2 regions of the Variovorax sp. RA8 genome follow, and region 1 is predicted to be linked to the other one. Evidence: riboswitches for the same ligand, from Rfam matches in the RefSeq annotation. Region 1 holds a riboswitch; the other holds the start of a gene.
What was found. Region 1 has a riboswitch for glycine ahead of gcvT (glycine cleavage system aminomethyltransferase GcvT). Riboswitches for the same ligand answer to the same signal wherever they lie in the genome.
Positions count from the first base shown of each region.

Region 2: another riboswitch for glycine. It lies ahead of E5P3_RS03390 (D-amino acid dehydrogenase); the one in region 1 lies ahead of gcvT (glycine cleavage system aminomethyltransferase GcvT).

Region 1 is NZ_LR594662.1:3,148,493-3,154,336, forward strand. Features, by position in the region: gene gcvP (aminomethyl-transferring glycine dehydrogenase) at 1-2,008, opposite strand, end outside; gene gcvH (glycine cleavage system protein GcvH) at 2,057-2,428, opposite strand; gene gcvT (glycine cleavage system aminomethyltransferase GcvT) at 2,485-3,657, opposite strand; glycine riboswitch at 3,694-3,802, opposite strand; glycine riboswitch at 3,815-3,917, opposite strand; gene E5P3_RS14800 (hypothetical protein) at 3,937-4,824, opposite strand; gene E5P3_RS14805 (TRAP transporter large permease) at 5,099-5,844, opposite strand, start outside.
Region 2 is NZ_LR594662.1:706,668-712,511, reverse strand. Features, by position in the region: gene E5P3_RS03400 (helix-turn-helix domain-containing protein) at 1-144, shown strand, start outside; glycine riboswitch at 284-391, shown strand; gene E5P3_RS03395 (FAD-dependent oxidoreductase) at 472-1,716, shown strand; glycine riboswitch at 1,757-1,861, shown strand; glycine riboswitch at 1,866-1,973, shown strand; gene E5P3_RS03390 (D-amino acid dehydrogenase) at 2,067-3,335, shown strand; gene E5P3_RS03385 (LysR family transcriptional regulator) at 3,338-4,225, opposite strand; gene E5P3_RS03380 (tripartite tricarboxylate transporter substrate binding protein) at 4,349-5,332, shown strand; gene E5P3_RS03375 (M20 aminoacylase family protein) at 5,343-5,844, shown strand, end outside.

The sequences.
Region 1 (5,844 bases):
CGAACACGCCGTGGGTGCTGGGGTAGGTGATCATCACCGCGGCCAGGTCGTCGCGGTGCTGCTCGCAGGCGCGGGTCAGGTCGTCCATGTCCACGTTGCCTTGCGCGTCGCAGGCGGTCACCACCACCTTCATGCCCACCATCTGCGCGCTGGCGGGGTTGGTGCCGTGGGCCGAGGAAGGGATCAGGCAGATGTTGCGGTGCCCGTGGCCCTGGGCCTCGTGAAAAGCCTTGATCGCCAGCAGGCCCGCGTACTCGCCCTGCGAGCCGGCGTTGGGCTGCAGGCTGATGCCCGCATAGCCGGTGGCTTCGCAGAGCCAGGCGCGCAGCTGCGCATCGAGCTCGGCGTAGCCCCGAAGCTGCTCGGCCGGCGCGAAGGGATGGATGTCCGCGAACTCGGGCCAGGTGATGGGGATCATCTCGCTCGTCGCGTTGAGCTTCATGGTGCAGCTGCCCAGTGGGATCATGCTGCGGTCCAGCGCCAGGTCCTTGTCGGAGAGGCTGCGGATGTAGCGCAGCATCGCGGTCTCGCTCTTGTGGGTGTTGAACACCGGGTGCGCGAGGAAGGCGCTGCTGCGGCGCAGATCCGGCGGGATGCGTGCGCCGACTGTGGCCGAGAGCTCCTCGAAGCGGGGCATCGGCGTGCCGGCGGGCACGAACAGGGCCCAGAGCGTCTCGATGTCGGCGCGCGTGCTGGTCTCGTCCAGCGAGATGCCCAGGTGCTGCTGCAGCCCCTGGCGCAGGTTGACCGAGGCGGCCTGGGCGCGCTCCAGGATCTTCGGCGTGTCGTCGCCGGTCAGGACGGTGAGCGTGTCGAAGGCGGTGGCGTTGGCGAGCTCGCGGCCCATCTGCTCGAGGCCTTGCGCCAGGATCGCGGTGAGGGCGGCCACGCGCTGGGCGATGCGCGTCAGTCCCTCGGGCCCGTGGTAGACCGCATACATGCTCGCCACCACCGCCGGCAGCACCTGCGCGGTGCAGATGTTGGAGGTGGCCTTCTCGCGGCGGATATGCTGCTCGCGCGTCTGCAGCGCAAGCCGGTAGGCCGGCCGGCCCTGCGTGTCGACGCTGACGCCGACCAGCCGGCCGGGCAGCGAGCGCTTGAACTCGTCGCGGCAGGCCAGGTAGGCCGCGTGCGGGCCGCCGTTGCACAAGGGCATGCCGAAGCGCTGCGTGGTGCCGCAGACGATGTCGGCGTCCCATTCGCCGGGCGGCGCCAGCAGGGTGAGTGCCAGCAGGTCGGCCGCCACGCAAAAGGCGGCGTCGTACGCGTGGGCGTGGCCCGCCAGCGGGCGCAGGTCGTGCACGTGGCCGGTGGTGGCGGGGTATTGCGCCAGCGCCCCGAAGAAGTCGCCGCTCGCCATCAGGTGCGGCAGGGTCTCGGAGACGGTGCTGACCTTGACCTCGATGCCCAGCGGCGCGGCACGCGTGCGGATGACCTCGATGGTCTGCGGATGGCAGTCGCCGGAGACGAGGAACACGTTGCTCTTGCTCTTGACGCTGCGGCGCGCCAGCGTCATGGCCTCGGCCGCGGCGGTGGCCTCGTCGAGCATGGAGGCATTGGCGATCGCCATGCCGGTCAGGTCGCAGACCATGGTCTGGAAATTGAGCAGCGCCTCCATGCGCCCTTGCGAGATCTCGGCCTGGTAGGGCGTGTAGGCCGTGTACCAGGCCGGGTTCTCCAGCACGTTGCGCAGGATCACGCCGGGCGTGTGGGTGCCGTAGTAGCCCTGGCCGATGAAGTTCCTCGCCACCTTGTTCTTCGCCGCGATGCCGCGCAGCTCGGCCAGCGCGCCGGCTTCAGTGACCGGCGCGGGCAGGCGCATCGGATGGCTGCGGCGGATGGCCGGCGGCACGATGCCGTCGATCAGCTCGGCGCGCGTCTTCGAGCCGACGGCAGCGAGCATGCGCGCCTCGTCCTCGGCCTCGATGCCGATGTGGCGGGCGATGAATTCGCCGGCGTTCTCAAGATCGGCGAGGGTGGGCAGGGAAGGCAAGGAGGACTTCTGCATGGCGGTGAACAGGGATGGCAGGGATCAGGAAACCTTGGGTGTCCGCTTTCAGGCCTCGTCGGCGAACTTGTCGTAGGCGGTCTTGTCGAGCAGGGCGTCGATCTGCGCGGGCTCGGTGATCTTCATCTTGAAAAACCAGCCCTCGCCCTCGGGCGCGCTGTTGGCCAGGGAGGGATCGGCGCGCAGCGCCTCGTTGACCTCGGTGATCTCGCCCGCGACGGGCATGAACACGTCGGCCGCGGCCTTGACCGACTCGACCACGCCCGCAACCTCGCCCTGGGCATAGCCCTGGCCGACCTGCGGCAGGTCGACGAAGACCACGTCGCCCAGCGCGTCCTGCGCGTGCAGCGTGATGCCGACGGTGGCGGTGTCGCCCTCGGCGTTCACCCACTCGTGGTCCTTGGTGTACTTGATGGTCATTGGAATGGCTCCTTGGGGAAGGGAAGGGAGGAAGAGAAAAGAGAGAAGCTGCGGCGCTAGCCACGGTAGTAGCGCGCCGGCACGAAAGGAAGCGTGCTGACCTCCATCGGCACCGGCTTGCCGCGCACGATGGCCTGCAGGCGGGTGCCGGGCTGGGCGTAGGCGAGGGCGACATAGCCCATCGCGACGGGCCGGTCGACCGTGGGGCCCAGCAGGCCGCTGGTCACCTGGCCGATCGGCAGGCCCTCGAAGGACTCGAGCAGCGTGCCGTCGCGCACCGGCACGCGCTCCAGCGCCACCAGGCCGACGCGCTTGCGCTTGAGCGTCTCGTGGTCGACATGGCCGGCAGCGCCGGTGTCGGCCGTGAGTTGCGCCAGCACCCGGGCCGCGCCCGGAAAGCCGCCCTCGCGCGCGCCGCCGCTGCGCCGCACCTTCTGGATCGCCCAGTTCAGCGAGGCCTCGACGGGGGTGGTGGTGGTGTCGATGTCGTTGCCGTAGAGGCACAGGCCGGCTTCCAGCCGCAGCGAGTTGCGTGCCCCCAGGCCGATGGGCTGCACCTCCGGCTGCGCCAGCAGCAGCCGGGCCAGTGCCTCCGCGTCGCGGGCGGCGACCGAGATCTCGAACCCGTCCTCGCCGGTGTAGCCGCTGCGGGTGGCGAAGGCCGCGATGCCGTCGATCTGCACCGCGCCGCCGGTCATGAAGACGAAGCGCTCGATGCCGGGTGACAAGCGCGTCAGCACTGCCGCGGCCTGCGGCCCCTGCAGCGCGAGCAGGGCGTGATCGGGCAGGGGCTGCACCTGGCAGCGCTGGCCGATCTTCGCCTGGATGTGCGCGATGTCGTCGGCCTTGCAGGCGCCGTTGACGACCACGAAGATCGAATCGTGGCCCTCGTTGAAGAACATCAGGTCGTCGAGGATGCCGCCCTCGTCGTTCAGCAGCAGGCCGTAGCGTTGCTTGCCCGGCGCCAGGCCGATCACGTCGACCGGCATCAGGGTCTCGAGGGCGGCAGCGGCGTCGGGCCCGACCAGGCGCAGCTGGCCCATGTGCGAGATGTCGAAGAGTCCCGCGGCCGTGCGCGTGTGCTTGTGCTCGGCCATCAGGCCGGCGGGATACTGCACGGGCATCGAATAGCCGGCGAAGGGCACCATGCGGGCGCCGAGCGCCACATGCAGGTCGTACAGCGGGGTCTTTTGCAGATCGTCGGAAGCGGAGGCCAAGGCACTCTCCATCAGGGGCAGTCCGGATCCATGGCGTTCAAGCCATGGGCCACCCCTGCTGTCCGCTTTACCTGAGAGATTCGCCCCACGATCGAGGTTTGCTCCTTCGGTGGGCGGCTTCACTCAAGCAAAGCCGCCTCTCTCCAGCAAGGAAACGCCCGGAAACACGGGCGCCTCGTCAGTCCTTTTGCCTGAGCGTTCGGGCCTTTCGTTCGATGGGCCCTGCGCCTTCGGCGGCCCCGCGATGCGAAGCTCTCTCCTGACTCGGAAGAGTGTAAAACGAAACAGGCCCTACGACCGTTCCAGCCGCAGCCGGCGCAGCAGGAATTTCTCCCACAGCTTGTCCGAGAGGAACTGCAGGGAGCGCCGGATGTGCTCCCGTGCATTGCGGGCGTCGTAGGGCGAGCGGATGTCGGCGCCCAGTTGCCGGGCGCGCAGGCTCAGCATGTGCTCCGACAGGCAGCAGCGCGCCTTCATGCGCAGGTCCTCGAAGTTGTCGGGCCCGAGCGGGTTGGCCTTGTGCCATTCGTGGTCCCACTTGAAGCGGCGCTTCTTCTGCACGCCCTGGCCGTCGTCGCTGATGAGCCAGGCGGACACGAAATCGACATAGGCCTCGCCCACATGGTCGCGGAATACGCCCCGGCCCGGTTCGAAGCGCTCGTTGACCAGCGAATCCAGCAGCGCGTTGCCGGGCGACAGGGTGCCGAGCCGATGGCGCAGCGTGTCGTTCATCGCGAAGCAGTAGGTCGATACCCATTCGAGCAGCGGCCCCATGGGGGTCATGGTCGAGCGCGGGAAGTCGTTGATCTCGCCGAACAGCCACGGGCCCGGATGCAGCGCCAGCTTGCGGATCTCGCCGCCGAAGCGTTCCAGCCGGCGCTCGCTCCAGGCGTGGTTGAGGGCGACCGTGTCGTTCGAGAACAGCCAGACGTCGGGCTGCTCGCCGCGAGCGAGCAGGGTTTCGATGCCGCTGTCCCAGCCGGAGAACTCCCGGTTGCTGTTGTCGCCGGGGACCACCAGGCCCTGCTCGGAGGCCATGCCGGTCGCGCTTTCGGCTGGCCTGGCACGGGCGTTGTCGACGATCACACTCGAGAAGCGGTCGCCGTCCTGGGCCAGGCGGGTTCGCAATTTTTCCAGCACCTGGAGCGAACGGTCGCGGTGCTGATCGCCAAACTCCAAGTGAACGAAACCGTAGCTTGTCATGCGTGCAGGGGAGAGAAGGAAAACGGTCGCGGCCGCGCAAGATGTTACCGCTTCAATGCGGCAAACGGCGGCGCTGGCCGCGAGAAGCGGCTGCAACCCTTCAGAGCCTATTCAAGAAGAAGGGGTGTCGTTTGTCAGCGAAGACGCCGTGTCGCGATCCACGCTGTAACCCCATGTTGTTCTCGGTGCAGGGCCTGCTCCGCCGGCAGCAGGCGCAGGATGCGATCGCGGATCGAGGACACCCGCGCGGCTACTTCGCATAAACGAGATCGCGCAGCCCCAGCGAAATGCCCGGCACGTAGGTGATGACCATCAGGCAGGCCAGGATCACCAGCACGAAGGGCACCAGGTGCCCGACGATGCGGTCCAGCGAGATGCGCGCCACCGTGCAGGCCGCGAACAGGTTGACGCCGAAGGGCGGCGTGATCATGCCCAGCGCCAGGTTGACCACCATCACCAGCCCGAAGTGCACCGGGTCGATGCCGAAGTGCATGGCGACAGGAGCAAGGATCGGCGCCAGCACGATGATGGCCGCGCTGGTTTCGATGAACATGCCGATGATGAAGAGCGCCGCGTTGACGCCGAGCAGGAACATGGCCGGCGACTGCAGCACGGCCTCGAGCCAATGGCCGATGGCCTCCGGCACGCCGGCGCGCGTGATCAGGAAGGCGAACAGCCCTGCGTTGGCGATGATGAACATGATCACCGACGACGAGATCACCGACTTGCGCAGCACCGCATAGAGTTGCGGCAGCTTGATCTCGCGGTAGATCAGCATGCCGACGACGAGCGCGTAGAGCACGGCCACGGCCGAGGCCTCGGTGGGCGTGAAGATGCCGCCGTAGATGCCGCCGAGGATGATCACCGGCATCAGCAACGCCCAGCCCGCTCGCCAGGTGGCCACGCCCACGCCCAGGCGGCCGTCGCCGTCGTTCTTGCCGAGGCCCTTGAGCTTGCAGTAGAGATAGACGAACGCCATCAGCGCCAGGCTGATCA
Region 2 (5,844 bases), 2.4 Mb from region 1:
CGCCTGCAGCGCGTGGCGCAGGATTTCGCACAGCAGCACCAGACCGACCAGAAGCTCTCCCCCAAGGAACGCGAGGGCTACACGCTGCTGCTGGGCATGCGCAACTGGGAATTCGAGCTGTTCACCCGCCTGCGCCGTTCGTGACAACCGTCCAAGAAACCGGTTTCAAGCTAGAATCCCCGCTTGCAGCAGGTAAGCGGATGCCCGCCATCCCACCGTCGGCGAAAACTCCCATGAACGCCCAAGCGGTAGACCCACGCGGTTCGATCACTGCTGCCTTCGTCAATCGCCGACTGGAGAGTCATCACCCCGCGTGATGCGCCGAAGGAGCAAATCCGTTGCGACAGCGCAGCGGGTGAATCTCTCAGGCACCAAGGACAGGGGGAGCGGCAAAACTGGAACCCGGGTCCAGGCGCCTCCCAAACCGGGTGCCGCGGCTCGCCGTTCATGCCATCCCATAAGGATTCGGACATGCGCGTGCTCGTACTCGGCGCCGGCCTGCTCGGCGTCACATCGGCCTATTACCTGCAGCAGCTGGGCCACGAAGTGACCGTGATCGACCGGCATGCGACGCCCGGGGCCAAGGCCCGCGGCCTCGCCGCCGCCGGCCTCTCGCCGGATGCCGCCCGGCTTCTCCAGCAGTCGTCCCTCGCCTGGCCCACGCAGGCCGGCTGGAAGGCGCTTCGACGCCAGCTGCGCGGTCGCGTGGGCCGATGGCTCGACCACGCGTTCGGCCCCTCGCCCCGCTTCAATCCCCTCGAGCACCTGGTGCGGCTGGGTGCCTACAGCCGCGCCAGCGCGCGCGCCCTGCGCGATGAGGTCGGCGTGTCCGGCGGCGCGCGCAATGCGGGCGTGCTGAGCTTCTACACGGATGCCAACGCCTTCGAGGGCCGCCTGGCGCGCCAGCCCCGCTGGGACGCGCTGGGCTGCGAGGAGCGGCTGCTCTCGGCAGAGGACGCGCTCGCGCTCGAACCCGCGCTGAGCGGCGCGCGCGAGGCGCTGGCGGGCGCGGCCCATGCGCTCGACGACCCGTCGCGCGATCCGGCCCAGTTTGCCGCGGGCCTCATCTTCCTGTGCCGCGCGGCGGGCGTGCGCTTCCTGACGCGGCACCAGGTGCTCTCGCTGCACGAGGGCGCCGGCCGCATCGACCATGTGAAGGCGCTGGACGCCCATGGCCGCCCCGTCAGGCTGCAGGCCCAGGCTTATGTCCTGGCGCTGGGCGCCTCCAGCGTGACGCATGCCGAGCAGTTGGGGATCGCGATGCCGCTGCGCTTCATGCGCGAACACATCCTCACCCTGCCGATCAAGGATCCGGCGCGCGCTCCGCGCATGGCGCTGCGCGATTGGCAGGGCCGGCTGCGCATTCGCCGCGTCGAGACACCGGCCGGCGACTGCCTGCGGGTGTCTACGACCGTGCACGCCAAGGCCGGCGCCGGGAGCGAGTCCGACCCGGAGTGCTTCGAAGCGATGCTGCTCCGGGTCGAGAAGATGCTGCCGGGCGCCGTGGACGCCGGCCAGGCCGGCTTCGAGACGGCCCTGCACGCGGTGAGCAGGAGCGGCCTGCCGACCATCGGCAAGACCCGACTGCGCAATCTCTTCCTCAACTCCGCGCCGGGCGCGCGCGGCTGGATCAACGCCTGCGGCGCCGGCAAGTCCATCGCGCGCATCGTGAGCGGCCTGCGACCGGAACTGGAGTTCGCCTTCCGCCGCTTGTAGCAGGCTGCGCTTGGTAGGGCGCAAAGGGCCACCTACAATCCGCAGCACTGCAGGAGAGCGGGTCGACGTCAAGACGGCCCCACCGAAGGCGCAAACTCCCATAAACGCTCAGGTCGGCTCGCAACGATGAGCCTGTACTGCACCAACTGTCAGAGCCGTCTGGAGAGCCATCGCGCCACGCGCGATGCACCGAAGGAGCAAATCCGCTGCGGGCGCAGCGGATGAATCTCTCAGGTACCGAGGACAGGGGGAGCGGCAACTCGGACGCGTGCGCCGGTTGCTTTCTCTTTCTTCACAAGCTGCCGTTGCCTTCCCCACGTCCGAGCGCTGCAACCTGAAAGGTTCCTGCAATGCGCGTGATCGTTCTCGGCGCCGGCCTGCTCGGCGTCACCTCGGCCTACTACCTCCGCCAACTCGGCCACGAAGTGACCGTGATCGACCGGCAGGCCACGCCAGCCGCCGAAACCAGCTTCGCCAACGGCGGCCAGATCTCGGTCAGCCATGCCGAGCCCTGGGCCAATCCTGGTGCACCGCTCAAACTGCTGCAATGGCTGGGCAAGGAAGATGCGCCGCTGCTCTTCCGCCTGCGCGCCGACCTGCGCCAGTGGCTCTGGGGCCTGGCCTTCCTGCGCGAGTGCACGCCTGCGCGCACCCAGCGCAACATCGAGCAGATCGTGCGCCTGGGGACCTACAGTCGCGAGCTGCTGCAGCAGCTGCGCCGCGACAAGGGACTGCAATACGACCAGCGCACCCAGGGCATCCTGCACTTCTACACGACGCAGAAAGAATTCGACGCCGCCCTGAAGCCGGCCGAGCAGATGCGGGCCCTGGGTTGCGAGCGCCGCGTGGTTTCGGCCGACGAAGCAGTCCGCATCGAGCCGGCTCTGGCCCACATCCGGCCGCGGCTGGCCGGCGCCACCTACACGGCCGAGGACGAGTCCGGCGATGCCAACCGCTTCGCGCGGGAACTGGTCGCGCTGGCCGTGGCCGACGGCGTGCAGTTCCTCATGAGCCACACCGTCACCGCGCTGCGCGAAGCGGGCGGGCGCATCGACCATGTCGAAGCCACCGATAGCGAGGGCCGATTCCAGCGCATCCGCGGCGATGCCGTGGTGCTGGCGATGGGCTCGCTGTCCCCGCTCCATGCCGCGCCGCTCGGCATCCGGTTGCCGATCTACCCGGCCAAGGGCTACTCGGTCACGCTGCCGGTGAAGGACGCCTCGAAGGCGCACCAGGTCTCGCTGACCGACGACGAATACAAGCTCGTCTTCTCGCGCTACACCTCGGAAAGCGGCGACCGGCTGCGCATTGCAGGCACGGCCGAACTCAACGGCTACGACCGCGACCTCAACCGCGTGCGCTGCGAAGCCATCGTGCGGCGCGTGGAAGAACTCTTCCCCGGCGCTGGCGACACCACACGGGCGCAGTTCTGGACCGGCCTGCGCCCCGCCACGCCGAGCAACGTGCCGCTGATCGGCCGGACGCGCCTGCCCAACCTGTTTCTCAACACCGGCCACGGCACGCTGGGATGGACCCATGCCTGCGGCTCGGGCCACGCGATCGCGCGCATCGTGAGCGGGCTGAAGCCCGAGGTCGACTTCGCCTTCGTCGGCGCCTGAGCTCAGTCGTCGCGGATCAGCGCCTGCATCAGCGCGCGCAGAATGCCCAGCGCCGGCGCCTCGGTGCGCCGGCGTAGCGTCACGAGGCCGAAGCGGGCCACGGCGTCGAACGGCGGATTCATCTTCAGCTCGACCAGCCCGGGCGCCGCCGCGCGGACCGCCAGCAGCACGGCGTCGCTCTGGCGCGCCACCTCCACCAGGCTGGGGATCTCCTCGCATCGCAGCGTCACGCAGTGCGCCGGATGCGCCTCGGGCCCGTAGGCCTCGACCAGGGTTCGCGCCACCTCGTCGCTCAGCGGCGTGGAGGCGATCGGATAGCGCTGCACCGCCTCGAAGCGCACACCGGCGCGCAGCCGCGCGAGAGGATGGCCGCGGCGGCACATGAAGGTGCCGCGCATCTCGCGCACCAGCCCGAGCTCGAGATCGGGCGCCGGGTTTAGCGAACGCGCGTCGATCACCAGCGCATCGAGGGTGTGCGCACGCAGCGACTGCACGAGCAGATCGGTGCCGCCGCGCGCCACCGCGACGCGCATCCTCGGGTGGTGCTTCGCCATGTGCATCAGGAAGGGCGTCATCAGCATCGCGCCCGGGCCCGAGCCCATGCCGATGCGCACCGTGCCGCCCTCCCCCTCGCGCAGCCGGCGGCCGCTGTCGCGCAGTTCGTCGGCCTCGAAGACCAGGTGGCGCGAGCGCTCCAGCACCTCGCGGCCGAAGGCGGTGAGCTCATTGCGGCGACCCACGCGGTCGAACAGCGGCATGCCCAGCTCCTCTTCCAGCGCGCGGATGCTGCGGCTCAGCGCGGGCTGCGTCAGGTGCAGGGCCTGTGCGGACTTGCTGAACGAGCCCGTGTGGGCCAGCGAGATGAGGTGCCTGAGTTGGACCAGCGTCATGGCGAGGGCCTGCGAGAAAGCTGCATTGAACTCATGCTAATGCAGCCAACAATGCATTGGACGTGCGCATTTGCCGCTCCTACGATGAGCCGGCATTCCCATCCCAGCCCTACCGGAGTTCCGATGACATCGATCTTCCAGCGCTCGCATCTTCTCGCCTGCACCCTGTTGCTGGCAGCGGGCACCGCCCTCGCTCAGAGCTACCCGGCCAAGCCGGTCAACCTGATGGTTCCCTACCCCGCGGGCGGCCCCTCCGATGCCGCCGCGCGCATCTTCGCCACGCCGCTGGGCAAGGAGCTGGGCCAGCAAGTGCTGGTGGAGAACCTCGGCGGCGTCAGCGGCGCGATGGCGGCCCAGAAGGTGCTGGCGGCGCCGGCCGACGGCTACTACATTTTCCAGGGCTCACCCAACGAGGTGATCCTCTCGCCGCTGGCCAACGCGGCCGTCAAGCTCAAGGCCGAGGACTTCCGCCTGGTGCATCCGGTGGCCGACGCGGTGATGGTCTTCGTCGCGCGCAAGGACCTGCCGGCCAACAGCGTGGACGAGCTGATCGCGCTCGCCCGCAGGTCGGCCGACAAGCCGCTTTCCTACGGCAGCGTGGGCGTCGGATCGCTCTACCACCTGATCCTGGAGAAGGTGCAGCAGGACGCCGGCATCAAACTGATGCACGCCCCCTACAAGGGCAACGCGCCGCTCCTGCAGGACATCGGCGGCGGGCAGGTCGATTTCGCGGTGCTGGTGTACAGCGCCGCCATGGGCGCACTGGCCGAGCAGGGCCGGCTCAAGGTGATCGGGCAGCTCGGCGCGCAACGCTCCGAGCTGCTGACGAACGTCCCCACCGCGAGCGAAGGCAAGGAGCTGAAGAACTTCGCCTACAAGACCTGGAGCGGCTTCATGGTGCCGAGGAACACGCCGGAGGAGGTGGTGCAGAAGCTGCACAAGGCGATCGGCGCGACCCTGAAGGACCCGAGCGTCCGTACGCAGCTCGCGGCCCAGACCCAGGTCGCCTCGCCGCCGATGTCGCTGGCCGAGTCGGCGAAGTTCTTCGAGGCCGAGACCGCGCGCTACCGGGACATCGCCAGGTCGATCCACCTGCAACCGCAGTAAGCTGAAATCCATGAGCACGCTTCTCGAAGACCTGCACGCGCAGGCCGGCGCCTTCATCGACATCCGCCGCGACATCCACCACCATCCCGAGCTCGGCTTCGACGAGCACCGTACCTCGGCCCTGGTCGCCGAGCGGCTCGAAGCCTGGGGGTACCAGGTCGAGCGCGGCCTCGGAGGCACCGGCGTGGTGGGCCGGCTGGTTCGCGGCGACGGCGAGCGCCGCCTGGGCCTGCGCGCCGACATGGACGCCCTGCCCATCGACGAATCCACCGGCCTGGCCTATGCCAGCAGCCACGCCGGCGTCATGCACGCCTGCGGCCACGACGGCCACACCGCGATGCTGCTGGCCGCCGCACACCACCTGGCCGAACGCGGGCGCTTTTCGGGCACGCTGAACCTGATCTTCCAGCCGGCCGAAGAAGGCGGCGGCGGGGCGCTGCGGATGATGGAGCAAGGCCTGTTCGACAAGTACCCGTGCGACGCCATCTTCGCGATGCACAACATGCCCGGCC